DNA from 2 places in the Allobosea sp. Root670 genome. Region 2 is predicted to be linked to the other one. Evidence: riboswitches for the same ligand, from Rfam matches in the RefSeq annotation. Region 2 holds a riboswitch; the other holds the start of a gene.
The links. Region 2 has a riboswitch for cobalamin ahead of ASE61_RS08300 (TonB-dependent receptor plug domain-containing protein). Riboswitches for the same ligand answer to the same signal wherever they lie in the genome.

Region 1: another riboswitch for cobalamin. It lies ahead of ASE61_RS27010 (ABC transporter substrate-binding protein); the one in region 2 lies ahead of ASE61_RS08300 (TonB-dependent receptor plug domain-containing protein).

What each region holds. Positions count from the first base shown of each region.
Region 1 covers NZ_LMJU01000001.1:485,148-492,771, reverse strand. Annotated here, with positions in the region: gene ASE61_RS02210 (mandelate racemase/muconate lactonizing enzyme family protein) at 1-1,142, shown strand, start outside; cobalamin riboswitch at 1,178-1,390, shown strand; gene ASE61_RS27010 (ABC transporter substrate-binding protein) at 1,603-2,640, shown strand; gene ASE61_RS02200 (FecCD family ABC transporter permease) at 2,637-3,680, shown strand; gene ASE61_RS02195 (ABC transporter ATP-binding protein) at 3,677-4,471, shown strand; gene ltaE (low-specificity L-threonine aldolase) at 4,482-5,513, opposite strand; gene ASE61_RS02185 (L-serine ammonia-lyase) at 5,593-6,972, opposite strand; gene ggt (gamma-glutamyltransferase) at 7,003-7,624, opposite strand, start outside.
Region 2 covers NZ_LMJU01000005.1:26,878-34,501, forward strand. Annotated here, with positions in the region: gene ASE61_RS08265 (bifunctional 2-methylcitrate dehydratase/aconitate hydratase) at 1-97, shown strand, start outside; gene prpB (methylisocitrate lyase) at 104-1,036, shown strand; gene ASE61_RS08275 (Bug family tripartite tricarboxylate transporter substrate binding protein) at 1,141-2,091, shown strand; gene ASE61_RS08280 (tripartite tricarboxylate transporter TctB family protein) at 2,332-2,817, shown strand; gene ASE61_RS08285 (tripartite tricarboxylate transporter permease) at 2,821-4,350, shown strand; gene ASE61_RS08290 (GntR family transcriptional regulator) at 4,347-5,063, opposite strand; gene ASE61_RS08295 (5-formyltetrahydrofolate cyclo-ligase) at 5,327-6,064, shown strand; cobalamin riboswitch at 6,060-6,259, shown strand; gene ASE61_RS08300 (TonB-dependent receptor plug domain-containing protein) at 6,381-7,624, shown strand, end outside.

The sequences.
Region 1 (7,624 bases), on a different contig from region 2:
CCATGCCCGTCGTCACCGACGAGGCCGATGGCAGCCAGGATGCGCTGCTGGTCAGGGTCGCCGCCGGCGGCCATGTCGGCTGGGGCGAATGCGAGGCGGCGCCGCTGCCTTCCATCGCCGCCTTCATCTGCCCGATGTCGCATGGCGTCTGCCGCCCGGTCGCGGATTCCGTGCTGGGCCAGAATCTGGAGAGCCCGCAGGACATCGCCCGCATCGCCGCAGCCGTCGCCTATAACTCGATGGACCTGCTCCAGGCACCGCACACCTTCTCCGGCGTCGAGATGGCGCTCTGGGACATCCTCGGCAAGATGCGCTCCGAGCCGGTCTGGCGTCTGCTCGGCTACACGAAAAGCCATCCCAAGACGCCCTATGCCTCGGTCCTTTTCGGCGACACGGCGCAGGAAACCCTCGAACGCGCCCGCGATGCCCGCAAGCGCAGCTTCCGCGCCGCGAAGTTCGGCTGGGGGCCGATCGGGCGGGGCAGCGTCGAGGCCGATGCCGAGCATTTCGTCGCCGCTCGCGAGGGTTTGGGGCAGGACGGCATCCTGCTCGTCGATACCGGTCAGATCTTCATCGAGGATGTCGAGCGCGCCGCCGCTCGCTTGCCCGCGATGGAGAAGGCCAACGTGCTCTGGTTCGAAGAGCCGTTCCACGCCAGCGCGCTCGAAGCCTATGGCGCTCTGGCCAAACGCAGCCCCAAGGTCCGGCTGGCCGGCGGGGAGGGCGCCCATAACGAGTCGATGGCGCGGCAGCTCATCGACTATGGCGGCATCGGCTATGTCCAGATCGATTGCGGCCGGATCGGCGGCATCGGCCCGTCCAAGGCGGTGGCGGATTATGCGGTCGCGAAGGGCGTGACCTTCGTCAACCACACCTTCACCTCGCATCTCGCGCTCTCGGCCTCGCTCCAGCCCTATGCCGGTCTCGCTGCCCACGAGATCTGCGAATACCCGGCGATGCCGAAGCCGCTCGCGACCGCGATCTCCGCCAATCATCTGGAGCGCGACGCGAACGGGCAGGTCGCGGCCCCCGATGCGCCGGGCCTCGGCATCGAGGTCGCGACCACCGCGCTGCGTGGCTATCTCCAGGACGTCGAGATATCCGTCGGCGGCAAGCGGCTCTACAGGACGCCGCGCCTCTGAAGCGATGTTCGCTTGACGGCGCGCCGCACCCTTATAGGGTGTGCGCCGATCGAGGTTCTCCGGGTTGCTCCCGGAGCTAAGAGGGAATTCGGTGAGGCACTTCCAGTGCCAAAGCCGAGGCTGCCCCCGCAACTGTAAGCGGCGAGCTCTCCGTCCATCGTCCACTGGCGCTTGCCGCGCCGGGAAGGCCGGGCGGAACCGGCATCGACCCGCGAGCCAGGAGACCTGCCCCGGTCGTCGAAGACGTCTTTCGGACGGGGTGTTCCGGAGCCTGTGTGTCGATGGTGGCCCTGCGCCGCTTGTCCGCCCCACATGCCCAAAGCTCCCCCGGCCGTCATCTCGGGGAGCGATGAAGTCCATGTTCATGAAGTCCACTGCACAGGCCACTCAAGGCGGCTTGACGTTTGCCTGCCGCGCACTCTATCAGAAATGCAACATTGTTACATTTCGGATGGCCTCGATGCCGGCTGCGCGCCCCTTCAATTCACTTCTTCGCCTGTCTGCCGCCGCGCTGTTCGGCGCTCTCGCCATCGGCACGGCCACTGCGGCGCCCACCAAATATCCGCTGACGCTGGAGAATTGCCGCGAGACGATCACCTTCAACGCCGCGCCCAGGCGCGTCGTCGCGATCGGTCAGACCCAGACGGAAATCCTCTATGCGCTCGGTCTTGGCGATCGTGTCGTCGGCACCGCGGTCTGGTTCTCGCCGGTCGCCAAGCCCTATGAGGCGGTCAACGCCAAGGTGAAGCGCCTCGCCGACAACGATCCGAGCTTCGAGGCGGTGCTGGCGCAGGAGCCCGATCTCGTCACCGCGATGTTCGAATGGCATGTCGGGCCCAACGGCATCGTCGGCAAGCGCGACCAGTTCGCCAAGGTCAAGGTGCCGACCTATGTCTCGCCGACCGATTGCATCGGCAAGGACAATTCCGGTGCCGGCGACGGCGTTCGTACGCAGATGTTCACGATGGAGCTGGTCTATCGCAACATCCGCGAATTCGGCGCGATCTTCGATGTCGCCGACCGGGCCGAGACGCTCGTCGCTGAGCTCAAGGCCCGCGAGGACAAGGCGGTCGAGCAGGTCGCCAAGCTGAAGGCGCAGGAGGTGCCGGTCGTCGTCTGGTTCTCCAGCAAGGACATCAAGGGCGACGGCTTCATGGCCGGCAGGAACGGCGTGCCCGCCTATATCCTGTCCAAGCTCGGAGCCCGCAACATCATCGCGACCAACGAGGAATGGCCGCTGGTCGGCTGGGAGAGCATCGCTGCCGCCAACCCGGCCGTGATCGTCACGGTGAAGATGGATCGCCGCCGCTTCCCGGCCGACGATATCGAGAAGAAGCTGGACTTCCTGAAGACCGACCCGGTCGCCAGCAAGCTCGACGCCGTCAGGAACAACCGCGTCGTCATCATGGATGTCGGGGCGACCCGCGCCGGGCTCGACACCATCGACGGCATCGAGACGCTCGCCAAGGCGATCGCCGGCTTCGGGCTTTCGCGTTGAGCCACGCCGCCCATGGGCCGAACTGGCCGGCGCGGATCGGCATCGCGCTGGCCTCGCTGCTGGCGCTGATCGTCTCGGTCGCGCTGGCGGTGACGATCGGCGAGATGCGCATCCCGCTGGACACGGCCCTGAAGGCACTCGGCAACGGGCTGTTCGAGCTCGACTTCCCGGTCAGCGCGATCCAGCAGGGCGTGATCTTCGATTATCGCCTGAGCCGCGCGCTGATGGCGGGGCTCTGCGGCGGCGCGCTCGCTCTCTCGGGCGCGATCCTGCAGGCGCTGCTGCGCAACCCGCTGGCCGAGCCCTATATCCTCGGCATCTCGGCCGGTGCCTCGACCGGCGCCGTCGCGGTGCTGATCCTCGGCATCAGCATCGGCGGCACGGTGCTGTCGGTTTCGACCGGCGCCTTCATCGGCTCCTGCGCCGCGCTCGTGGTGGTCGCCATGCTGGCGGCGGGGGCGGGCGGGGCGAGCGACCGCGTCATCCTCGCCGGCGTCGCCACCTCGCAGCTGTTCAACGCAGCGACGGCGACGATCGTGACGACGCTCGCCAGTGCCGAACAGGCCCGCGGCGTGATGTTCTGGCTGCTCGGCAATTTCGGTGGCGTGCGCTGGCCCGATATCTGGATGGCGGCGCCGGTCGCCTTCATCGGCTTCGGCATCTGCATGCTGCACGCCAAGGCGCTGGACGCCTTCGCCTTCGGCGTCGATGCCGCAGCCTCGCTTGGCGTAGCGGTCACGCGGGTCAAGGTCGTGCTTTTCGCCACGACGGCGGTGATGACGGCGGTGATGGTCTCGATCGTCGGCACGGTCGGCTTCGTCGGGCTGATCATCCCCCATGCCGCCCGTTTCCTCGTCGGCTCCGGCCATGCCCGCCTGCTGCCGGCCTGCCTCGTCGTCGGCGCGATCTTCATGATCCTCGCCGACATCCTCTCCCGCATCCTGATCCCGCAGCAGATCCTGCCGATCGGCGTGGTGACCGCGCTGTTCGGCGCCCCTGTCTTCGCGCTCATCCTTTACCGTGCCCGGAGGCCGGCATGACGCTCGCGACCCGCGAGGTCCGCTGGGGCGCCGGCGGCCGGATGATCGTCGATGGCGTGACGCTGGAAGCGGCGCCCGGCCGGGTGCTCGGCCTGATCGGTCCCAACGGCTCCGGCAAGTCGAGCCTGCTCCGATTGCTCTGCCGCCTGCGCAATGTCGCAAGCGGTGTCGTCACCCTCGACGGCTATGACATTGCCGGGGTGCCGCGCCGCGAACTTGCCCGCCGCCTCGCCTTCGTCGAGCAGCAGGCGACGACCGAGATCCAGCTATCCGTCTGCGACGTCGTCCGCCTCGGCCGCACGCCGCATCGCGCCGCGCTCGCCTCCTGGAGCGAGGCCGACGAGGCTGCGGTCAACGAGGCGCTGGCGCGGGTAGGGCTGACGGAGCGCCATGACCAGCACTGGCACACACTCTCAGGTGGAGAGCGCCAGCGCGTCCATATCGCCCGCGCGCTCGCGCAGGAGCCGAGCGAGCTGATCCTCGACGAGCCGACCAACCATCTCGATATCCAGCACCAGCTCTCGATCCTGAGCCTGGTTCGCCGCCTCGGCATCACCTGCATCATGGCGCTGCACGACCTCAACCTCGCCGCCATGTTCTGCGACGAGATCGCGCTGCTGCATGACGGGCGCTTGCAGGCGGCCGGCGCGCCGGAGGAGGTCCTGACCGCCGAAGCGATCAAGGACATTTTCGGCGTTGCGGTCTCGATCCGACTGGGAGATTCAGGCCGCCGGCACATCGAGTATCTGATCGACGCCGAGCCGCGGAAAGGCGTGCCCGGAAGCGGTTGAGGCGGGGCTTTTACTCGGCAGCCGCCTGCCGCTTGTCGAAGAAGCGCTCGCAGGCCTCGGCGACGCGCGCGACGGAGGCGTCGTCGACATCGAGATGAGTCACCCAGCGCAATGTGCCGTACCGCCCGCTGACGGCGATGCCACGCTCGCGCAGGAAGGCGGCGAAGGCGGCGGTGTCGAGCGCCTTGGGCGACATGAACACCATGTTTGTGCGGGCAGGCCCGGCGCCGAGCTCCGGGAAGCGCGCCAGCACGTTGGCGAGATCGGCCGCGCGCCGGTGATCTTCGCTGAGCCTCGTGACATTGTGCTTCAGCGCGTAGATCGCGGCTGCGGCGATCACGCCGGTCTGGCGCATGCCGCCGCCCAGCATCTTGCGGATCCGCCGGGCCTTCTCGATGAAATCCTTCGGGCCAACGAGGATCGACCCGACCGGTGCGCCGAGGCCCTTGGAGAGGCACAGCGAAACCGTGTCGAACTGCCCCGCGATCCAGGCGGCGTCCCGGTTGCTCGCCGCGGCCGCGTTCATCAGGCGGGCGCCGTCGAGATGGGTGGCGAGGCCGCGCGAGCGGGCAAGCCCGGTCGCAGCCTCCAGATAGGCATCGGGCAGGACGAGGCCGTTGAAGGTGTTCTCCAGCGCCAGAAGCCGCGTCATTGCGAAGTGGAAATCGTTCGGCTTGATCGCATTGGCGATGGCATCGAGCGCGATCGTGCCGTCGGCCTCGTTCGGAAGAGGCTGCGGCTGGATCGAGCCGAGCACGGCCGCGCCGCCGCCTTCGAGCCGATAGGTATGGGCCATCTGGCCGACGAGATATTCCTCGCCGCGGCCGCAATGGGCCATCAGCCCGGCGAGGTTCGCCTGCGTACCCGTCGGGAAGAACAGGGCCGATTCCTTGCCGAGCCGCTCGGCCGTCATCGCCTCCAGCCGCTTCGTCGTCGGGCAATCGTCATAGACGGCGTCGCCGACCTCGGCCGCGGCCATGGCGGCCCGCATCCCCTCGCCAGGGCGCGTCACCGTATCCGAACGGAAGTCATCCACGATCATCGATCCGATCCTTGCAGGCTGTGCGTCCACCCTATCGGGCGCTCGCCCGATCCATCATGCAAAAATGGCAGGGGAGGGCTCAGCATTCCGGCAGGTTGACTGCGAGCCCCCCGAGGCTGGTTTCCTTGAAGCGCTCGTTCATGGCCTCGCCGGTCTGCCGCATCGCCTCGATGCAGTTGTCGAGCGGCATGAAATGCGAGCCGTCGCCGCGCAGCGCCAGCGACGCGGCCGCGACTGCCTTGATCGCGCCGATGCCGTTGCGCTCGATGCAGGGCACCTGGACGAGGCCGGCCGCAGGGTCGCAGGTCATGCCGAGATGGTGCTCCAGCGCGATCTCGGCAGCGTTCTCAATCTGCGCTGGCGAGCCGCCGAGCACGGCGCAGAGCCCGGCCGCGGCCATCGCGGCGGCGGAGCCGACTTCGCCCTGGCAACCGGCCTCGGCACCGGAGATCGAGGCGTTGTGCTTGATCAATCCGCCGATCGCGGCTGCCGTCAGCAGGAAATCGGAGACCTTTTCCGGCTCCGCCCCGACGCAATGGTCGAGATAATAGCGCAGCACCGCCGGCACGACGCCGGCGGCCCCGTTGGTCGGAGAGGTGACGACGCGGCCGCCGGCCGCGTTTTCCTCGTTCACCGCCATCGCATAGACGCTGAGCCAGTCCGTCGACGCATGCGGCTGCGAGCGGTTGGCCAGTTTCTCGGCCGCCAGTTGCCGGTGGATATGCGCTGCCCTGCGGCGCACGCGCAGGCCGCCGGGCAGTTCGCCCTCCTGATTCATGCCGCGCTCGATGCAGTCGTTCATCACCGACCAGAGGCGGGCGAGGCCACTGTCGACCTCTTCCGCCGGCTGGAGATGGATCTCGTTGGCGCGTTTCATCTCCGCGATGGAGAGGCCGCTCTCCTTGGCCATGCGCAGCATCGTTGCCGCATTCGCGAATGGATAGGGCCAGGACGATGTCTGCGTAGAAGCGGCCGGCGCTTCACGCTCCTGCGCCGTCACCACGAAGCCGCCGCCAATCGAATAATAGGTCTCGGACAACAACTCCGCCCCGGCAGAATCGCGGGCGCAGAAGACGAGCCCGTTGGCATGTCCGGGCAAAGGCGGCCCGTAGTCGAAGACGATGTCGGTCGCGGGATCGAAGGCCAGTGACGGCAGGCCGTCATGGCGCAGCAGGTGGCTGCGGCCGAGTTCGTCGATCTGGCGTTCGGCCACATCGAAATCGAAGGCTGCTGGCGTCCAGCCGAGCAGGCCGAGCGCCACGGCCCGGTCGGTAGCGTGGCCCTTTCCGGTGAAGGCGAGCGAGCCGTACAGCGTCGCCTTGACGGCTGCCGCGCGATCGCGCGCTGGGTCCCGGCGCAGCAGGTCGAGGAAGTGCCCGGCCGCCGTCATCGGGCCCATCGTATGCGAGGACGAGGGGCCGATACCGATCTTGAAGACGTCGAATACGCTCAGGAACATTCCCGCCCCCTGTCGAAGCCGGCCCGGAAATCAGACGGAGATCGCCATTCCGTCGCGCTGCGGGTCGGCCCCGCCCGAACATGTGCCATCGACGATCCCGATCGCATGAAGGGCTGCGAAAGGGAATGTCTGGGCCGAACGTTTGACGTCATATCCGGCGGCGGTGAGCTCGGCGCTGACATTGCGGCGGATGCGGTTGGAGATGTCGATCGTGTTCGAGACGGCCATGACCCGCGGTGCGGCGACGGCCTCGAAGGGCGACATGCCGAAATCGAGCATGTTCATGATGCCCTGCGCGATCGCCGGCGCGATATAGCTGCCGCCGGGCGCGCCGATGACGATGCGGGGCGTCTCGCCGTCGAAGACGATGGTCGGCGCGGCGGAAGAGGCGCGGCGCTTGCCGGGCGCGATCGACGCCGCCCGGCCGGGGCGCGGGTCGAAGCGGCTCATCGTGCCGTTATAGATGAAGCCGAGCCCGTCCGAGATCGCGCCGGAGGGGCTACCCAGGGTATGGGTCAGCGCCACGGCGTTGCCCTCGCGGTCGACGACGGTGACATGCGTCGTCTCGCGCTGCGATTTGTCCAGCCTGTCGATGACCGCGCGCTCGCCGCGCCGGATCGCCTCGGCCTGCTCGGCCGCATGCGCCTTCGAG
Region 2 (7,624 bases):
CGAGAAGCGCCAGCGCCAGATCCTCGACGTCTCCCTGGATCAGGCCAGGCTCGAAGCGATCTCGGTCAACGATTACGTCGATCTCTACTGCAGCTGAGTGCCCATGCCCTATCTCGTCGCCTCCGATCTTCCGTCCGAGCCGGCCGGCCAGCGCTTCCGGGCACTGGTCGAGCGCGGCGGCATCGCGCGCCTCCCCGGCGCCCATAACGGCATGGCCGCGATTCAGGCCAGGAACGCCGGCTTCGAGGGCTTGTATCTGTCGGGTGCGGCGATGACTGCCTCGATGGGCATCCCCGATCTCGGCATGATCACCGTCGACGAGGTCGCCTTCTTCATCCGCCAGATCGCGCGGGCCTCCGGCCTGCCGCTGCTGGTCGATGGCGATACCGGCTATGGCGAGGCGCTCAACGTGATGCACATGGTGCGTGTCTTCGAGGATGCGGGCGCCGGCGCGGTCCATATCGAGGACCAGCTCCTGCCGAAGAAATGCGGCCATCTCAACGACAAGAAGCTCGCCGACGCCCATGACATGGCGGCAAAGGTCGCTGCCGCCGCCAAGGCGCGCCGGCATCTCTACGTGATCGCCCGCACCGATGCCGCCGCGAGCGAGGGCATCGACGGCGCGGTCGCCCGTGCGAAGCTCTATCTCGAGGCCGGTGCGGACGCGATCTTCCCGGAGGCGCTGACAACGGCCGAGATGTTCCGCGAGTTCGCCAGCCGCGTGCCCGGTGTGCCGCTACTCGCCAACATGACCGAGTTCGGCCGCACGCCCTTCTTCACCGCTTCGGAGTTCGAGGCGATGGGCTATCGCATGGTGATCTGGCCGGTTTCCTCGCTGCGCGTCGCCAACAAGGCGCAGGAGAAACTCTACGCCGCGCTTGCCCGCGACGGCAGCACTCATGCCATGGTCGAGCAGATGCAGACGCGGGTCGAGCTCTACAAGACGATCGGCCTCGCCGATTACGAAGCGCTCGACGCCTCGATCGTCGCGACCATCGCGCCGGAAGGCATGCCGCAGCGCGAGCGCAGCGCATGAGGATACCAGGGCGCCGGAATGATCCGGCATCCGAACCGCGGATGACGCGGCAAGAGAACGACCAGCCGAAAACGGCGGCGTAACGACCACGGGAGGAAATGGAAATGCTGAAGCGTTTGACGATGGCCGGCGTTCTGGCTTTGGGGCTCGGCGCTGGTACGGCCCTGGCCGAACCGGCGAAAGTGATGATCCCCGCCAATCCGGGCGGCGGCTGGGACGGGGCCGGGCGCCACACCATGGCGGCCTTTGCCCAGTCCAAGGTTTTCACGGACGGGGCGTCCTTCACCAACAAGGGCGGTGCTGCCGGCACGATCGGCCTCGCCGAATTCGTCCGCACCGCCAAGGGCGATGACAACGCCCTGCTGGTCACCGGCGTCATCATGGTCGGCGGTGTCATCACCAACCAGACGCCGGTCTCGCTCAAGGACACGACGCCGCTCTTGCGCTTGACCAACGAGTACAACGCCATCGCCGTGCCCGCGAACTCGCCGATCAAGACGCCGGCGGACTTCATCGCCGCGCTCAAGGCCGATCCCGGCGCGCTCTCCGTCGGCGGCGGCTCGGCCGGCGGTGCCGATCACGTCATGCTGGCGCTGCTGGCCAAGCATGCCGGTGCGCCGGTCGGGAAGATCAACTTCGTCGCCTTCTCCGGGGGCGAGATCCTGGCTGCGCTCGGCGGCGGCAAGATCAAGGCGGCGATCTCCGGTGCCTCGGAATTCCGCGCCTTCGCCGAATCCGGTCGTATCCGCATCATCGCGACCTCCGGCCCGACGCGGGTCGAAGGCCTCAACGCCCCGACACTGAAGGAAGCCGGTATCCCGGTTGAGGTCGGCAACTGGCGCGGCTTCGTCGGCGCGCCAGGCATGAGCGACGCCGCCAAGAAGACCTGGCTCGACCGTTTCGCCAAGCTCCATGCCACCAAGGAGTGGAAGGAGACGCTCAAGACCCAGGGCTGGGAGGACGCCTATCTGCCGGGTGACGCCTTCGACGCCTTCCTCAAGAGCGAGGACGCCAACTGGACGAGCGCGCTCAAGGAAGTCGGCATCCTGAAATAGCCTTCGACGAAGCCAGGCGGCGTGCATGAGCGCGCCGCCTGGCTTCGATCGCTCGGAGCCCGTTTGGAAACACAGCCCTCATCCTGAGGAGCCGCGATAGCGGCGTCTCGAAGGATGTTCCAGCGGGCTTCCGAACCTCCTGAAGCATCCTTCGAGACGCCATTCCCAAAGGAATGGCTCCTCAGGATGAGGGCTCAGGGAGTTGCTGAACAGATGCGAAGGGCAAGGCAGATGTCGTCGATGAAGAACGGTTCGGCTGCGGCTGGCGGCGGGCGGCCCTGGTGGCTGGGGCTCGCCATCCTCGTGATGGGCGCGGTTTGGCTCAACGGTGCGCGCAGCATCGCCTCGACGACCAACTATGTCGGCCTCGGGCCGTCCGCGATCGTGCTCGCGGTCGGGCTCGGCCTCGTCCTGCTCGGCTTCCTGCTGATCGTGCAGGCGCTGAAAGGACAGTTGGCGCCGCCCAGTGAGGACGAGGAGGAGGCGCCGTTCTCGCGCCCCGCCTTCCTGATGGCGCTGGCCGGCGTCGGCGTGCCGCTGCTGACGATCCGCTGGTTCGGCTTTCCGTTCAGCGCGATGCTGGCCTTCACGCTCGTGACCCATGCCTTCGGCTCGCGCCGCACCTTGCTCGATCTCGGCATCGGCGCGCTGATCGCCAGTCTCGCCTGGCTCGGCTTCTCCCGCCTCGGCATCAGCCTTGGCCCGTTCTTTCCGCTCTTGGGCTGAGCCATGGATATCCTGAACCAGTTGCTCGGCGGGTTCGCGGTTGCCTTGCAGCCGATGAACCTGTTCTGGGCTTTCGTCGGCTGCGGGCTCGGCACGGCGGTCGGTGTCCTGCCGGGCATCGGCCCGGCACTGACGATCGCGCTGCTCCTGCCGGTCACCGCGCAGGTCAATCCGGCCTCCGCCTTCATCATGTTCGCCGGCATTCTCTACGGCGCGCTCTATGGCGGCTCGACCACCTCGATCCTGCTGAACACGCCGGGCGAGAGCGGCTCGGTGATGACGGCGCTCGAAGGCAACCGCATGGCAAGGCGCGGCCGTGGCGCGGCGGCGCTGGCGACGGCGGCGATCGGCTCCTTCGTCGCCGGCACGATCGGCACGCTGGCGCTGACCTTCCTCGCGCCGGCCATCGCCGAGCTCGCCTTCGTCTTCGGGCCGGAGGATTACTTCGCCCTGATGATACTGTCCTTCACCTCGGTCGCCGTGGTGATGGGGCGTTCGATGGTGCGGGGTTTCGCTGCGCTGTTCTTCGGGCTCGCGCTCGGGACGATCGGCATCGACACCCAGACCGGCCAGACCCGTATGGTCTTCGGCACGCTCGAGCTGCTCGACGGCATCCCCTTCACCGTCGTGCTGGTCTCGCTCTTCGCGATCGGCGAGACGCTCTATGTCGCGAGCCGCAGCGGCGCTGCGCCGGCCGCGATCAACCCGCTCTCCGGCGGCAGCTGGATGACGAAGCAGGACTGGAAGCGCTCCTGGAAGCCCTGGCTGCGCGGCAGCGTCATCGGCTTTCCGATCGGTGCGCTGCCGGCGGGCGGCACGGAAATCCCGACCTTCCTCTCCTATGCGCTGGAGCGCCGCCTGACCCCGCATCCGGAGGAGTTCGGTCAGGGCGCGATCGAAGGCGTCGCCGGGCCGGAGGCCGCCAATAATGCGGCCGCGGCCGGCATCCTCGTGCCGCTCCTGACGCTCGGCCTACCCTCCACCGCGACGGCTGCCGTGCTGCTCGCTGCCTTCCAGAATTACGGGCTTCAGCCCGGCCCGCTGCTGTTCGCCACCAACCCGGACCTGCTCTGGGGCCTGATCGCCTCGCTCTATATCGGCAACGTCATCCTGCTGATCCTGAACCTGCCGCTGGTCGGCATCTGGGTCCGGCTGCTGCTGATCCCCCGGCAATACATCTATGGCGGCATCGTCGTCTTCGCGATGGTCGGCGTCTGGGGCCTGTCGACCTCCTGGATGGACCTGGCGTTGATGTGCGGCCTCGGCCTCGTCGGCTATGTCGCGCGCGTGCATGATTTCCCGATCGCGCCGGCCCTGATCGGGCTGATCCTCGGCCCACAGGCGGAAATCCAGCTCCGGCGTGCGCTCGCCGTCAGCCAGAACGACTGGAGCGTGCTGGTCGGCACGCCGATCGCGGCGACATTGCTTGCGGTCGCAGCGCTGGTGCTGATCCTACCGCCCGTGCTCGCGCGCCTGCGCCGACGCGCCAGTGCAGAAGAAGAGCCGGCGACCTCTGCGGGCGGAGCAGGTTAGCGCCTCGCTCCGGTCCGGCGCTTGCCCGGTTTGGTGCCGACATTCGCGGCCAGCGCGGCTTGCAGCGCCATGCGGGCGGCACGGATATGGCGCCGCATCAGGATTTCCGCGAGTTCGCCGTCGCGATGACTGATCGCTTCGGTGATCCGCATATGCTCGCCCCAGGCCTCGCGACCGCGTCCCGGCACGGTGGAGTGCAGGCGCCGGCACAGGCGCAGCCGCGGATAGAACTGCTCGCAGAGCAGTTCGGCGAGGATCGGGTTGCCGCTGCCCTTGGCGATCCGGCGGTGAAAATCCGCCTCGGGCTCGTCCTGGAGATAGGCGCCCATCGGATTGCGCTCGATATCGCCGCGATGGCCCCTCACCAGCGCGTCCAGCGCCGCGATCTCGGCCTCGCTCATGCTCTCGGCCGCGAGGCGGGCGGCCATGCCCTCTGTCGCCTCGCGCACGTCGAGCAGGGCGAGGAACTCGGCGGCGCTCGGCTCGGCGACGCGCGCGCCCTGGTTGGCGACATAGGTGACGAGCCCGCGTTCCTGCAGCCGCCGGATGGCTTCGCGGACCGGTGCGCGGCTGACTCCGAAGCGGCGGGCGATGGCCGGTTCGCTCAGTTTCTCGCCGGGCGCGATCTCCCCGGAAATGATGGCCGAGGAGAGATCGTCGTAGAGTTTTACGGTGACGCCCACGCTCGCGGGGGGCGGTGTCTCGGCCAGCATCGAGCGGGTGCCTATCTGCTTCTGATCACGGCAGCATAGAGCATTTCCGTTTCCGATGGGTACCGGAGGTGCCGGCGAATTCGGTGGTCATGCGCGGCCTTCATCGAAGGTTGCCGTATTCCATCAACCCTGAATTCGGTTGATTGCATGACCTGTCTGCGCAGAATGCTCATGCGCCGCGGCTCCGATGTCCGGACCTTCGCGCGTCGCCTCGCTCGCGCCGAGGGTGGCTGGCGCGTCGTGGCGACGGAGGCCGGAAACCGATGGGCAAGGGCGACGACGATCTGAATGACTATGCCTCGCCGGCCTGCCTGCTGCATGAGGTCGATCCGGCCTATTCCGGGCTGACGCCGCCGTCGCGAAATGTCGGGCAGAACCTGCCCGAGCCGAGCCTGATGGAATGGCGGCGGTCCGAGCGAGCGCGCATGATTGCAGCCCGCCTGGCGATGTCGGCGCGCACGCGAAACGCGCTTGCGCGTCGGATCGCCGGCCATCTCGACGCGCTGATCGGCGATCCCGCCGGCGTCCTCGTCAGCGGCTACTGGCCGTTCCGCGGCGAGCCGGATCTGCGCGACTGGTTCCGCGATCTGCGCGAGCGCCGCGGTCTGGCCGCCTTGCCGGTCGTGGTCGAGCGCGGCAAGCCCCTGCTGTTCCGGCTCTGGCGCAAGGGCGAGAAGCTGGAGCGCGGCGTCTGGAACATCCCCGTGCCGGCAGCGGGCGATCCGGTCTTTCCGCGGATCGTCATCGCGCCCCTGGTCGGCTTCGACGCGCAGGGCTACCGGCTGGGCTATGGCGGCGGCTTCTTCGACCGCACGCTCGCCGCCCTGCCGTCCTCCACGATCGCGGTCGGGATCGGCTACGAGATGGCGGAGATGCCGACGATCCGCCCGCATGGTTTCGACATCCCGATGCACCATATCGTGACGGAAAACGGCATCAGGTCCCACGGCGGAAAGCGGGATCGAGAGCCTCCGTTTGACGCCGGCCCGATCTCCCCATAAGCCTGAGCGCGACGGTTCCCTCACGGGATCAAAAGGGAACGCGGTGCGGGTGGCGAGCCACCCCATGCCGCGGCTGCCCCCGCAACTGTAAGCGGCGAGCCTTTCGCCATACGCCACTGGGGCCTCGGACCTGGGAAGGCGGCGAAAGGCAACGACCCGCGAGCCAGGAGACCTGCCGTCAGCCGTGGTCACACGCGGACACGTTCGGCCGGGGTGCGCCGATCGCTGATTCGACCGTTCGCCGTCTTTCGCACGGCAGATGGGAGATCGCGTTCGCGGTGACGTGCCACTGACGTCAACGCCCGAGGTCTCCATCGTGAACGTCTTCCTTCCGGCCGCCGGACGCGGCCGCCTGCTGCTCTCCGTGTCCTGTCTGACCATTGCCGGCGCTGCAGCCCCGGCTTTCGCCCAGAACGCTCCCGCCACGATGGCGCTCGACGAGATCGTCGTAAGCGCCACGGGAACGCCGACGCCTGCCCGCGAAGTCGCGAGCGCCGTCACCGTCATCACCGCCAGGGATATCGAACAGCAGCAGCGCCGCACCTTGCCGCAGGCGCTCGCCGCCGTGCCCGGCCTCAACATCGTGCAGACCGGCGGGCCGGGCGGCCTGACCTCGGTTTTCATGCGCGGCACCAACTCGAACCACGTCAAGGTGCTGATCGACGGCATCGAGGCCAACGACCCTTCAGCCCCGAACCGCTCTTTCGATTTCGGCTCGATGCTGACCGAGGATATCGAGCGCATCGAGGTTTTGCGCGGTCCCCAGAGCGGCCTCTATGGCGCGAATGCGCTGGGCGGCGTGATCTCCGTCACCACGAAGCGCGGCGAGGGACCACCGAAGATGACGGCGCGCGTCGAAGGCGGCTCGCACGGCAGCTTCAACCAGTCCCTCGGCTTCGGCGGCGGTGATGCGCGCTTCAACTATGCCTTCAATGCCAGCCATTTCCGCGCCGACGGAACCGAGGTGACGCCGCCGAACCTCGTGCCGCCCGGCCGCCGGATCAACCCGAACATCTTCGACAATTACAGCTATTCAGGACGCCTCGGCTTTGCGCTCACCGACACGCTGACGCTGAACTGGGTTGGCCGCTATCAGGACGGCCAGTTGCGCTATACCGGCGACACCGGCTTCCCGAGCAAGCCCTCGCCCTATCGTTCCCTGCAGAACTACGCGCAGGCCTTTACCCGTGGCGAGGTGGTCTGGGACCCGTTTGGCGGGCGATTCGTCAACACCTTCGGCGTGTCCTATTCGCGGCAGGACAGGGGGACGCGCACGGCTTCCGCGATGACGGGGCTGCTCGGCCTGCCCAATCAGAGCCTCGGCGAGCGCACCAAGCTCGACTGGCGCGGCAATCTCCAGATCATCAAGGGCCACAACCTGATCATGGGTCTGCAATATGAGCGCGAGCGTCTGGACACGACGAGCCTCATCGCCTCGAACGGCAACAAGGCCGCCTGGCTCGAATACCAGGGCAATATCGAGGATCGCTATTTCCTGGCGGCCAATATCCGCCGCGACCATGACGACAGCTATGGCGGCCATACGACGTACCGCATCGC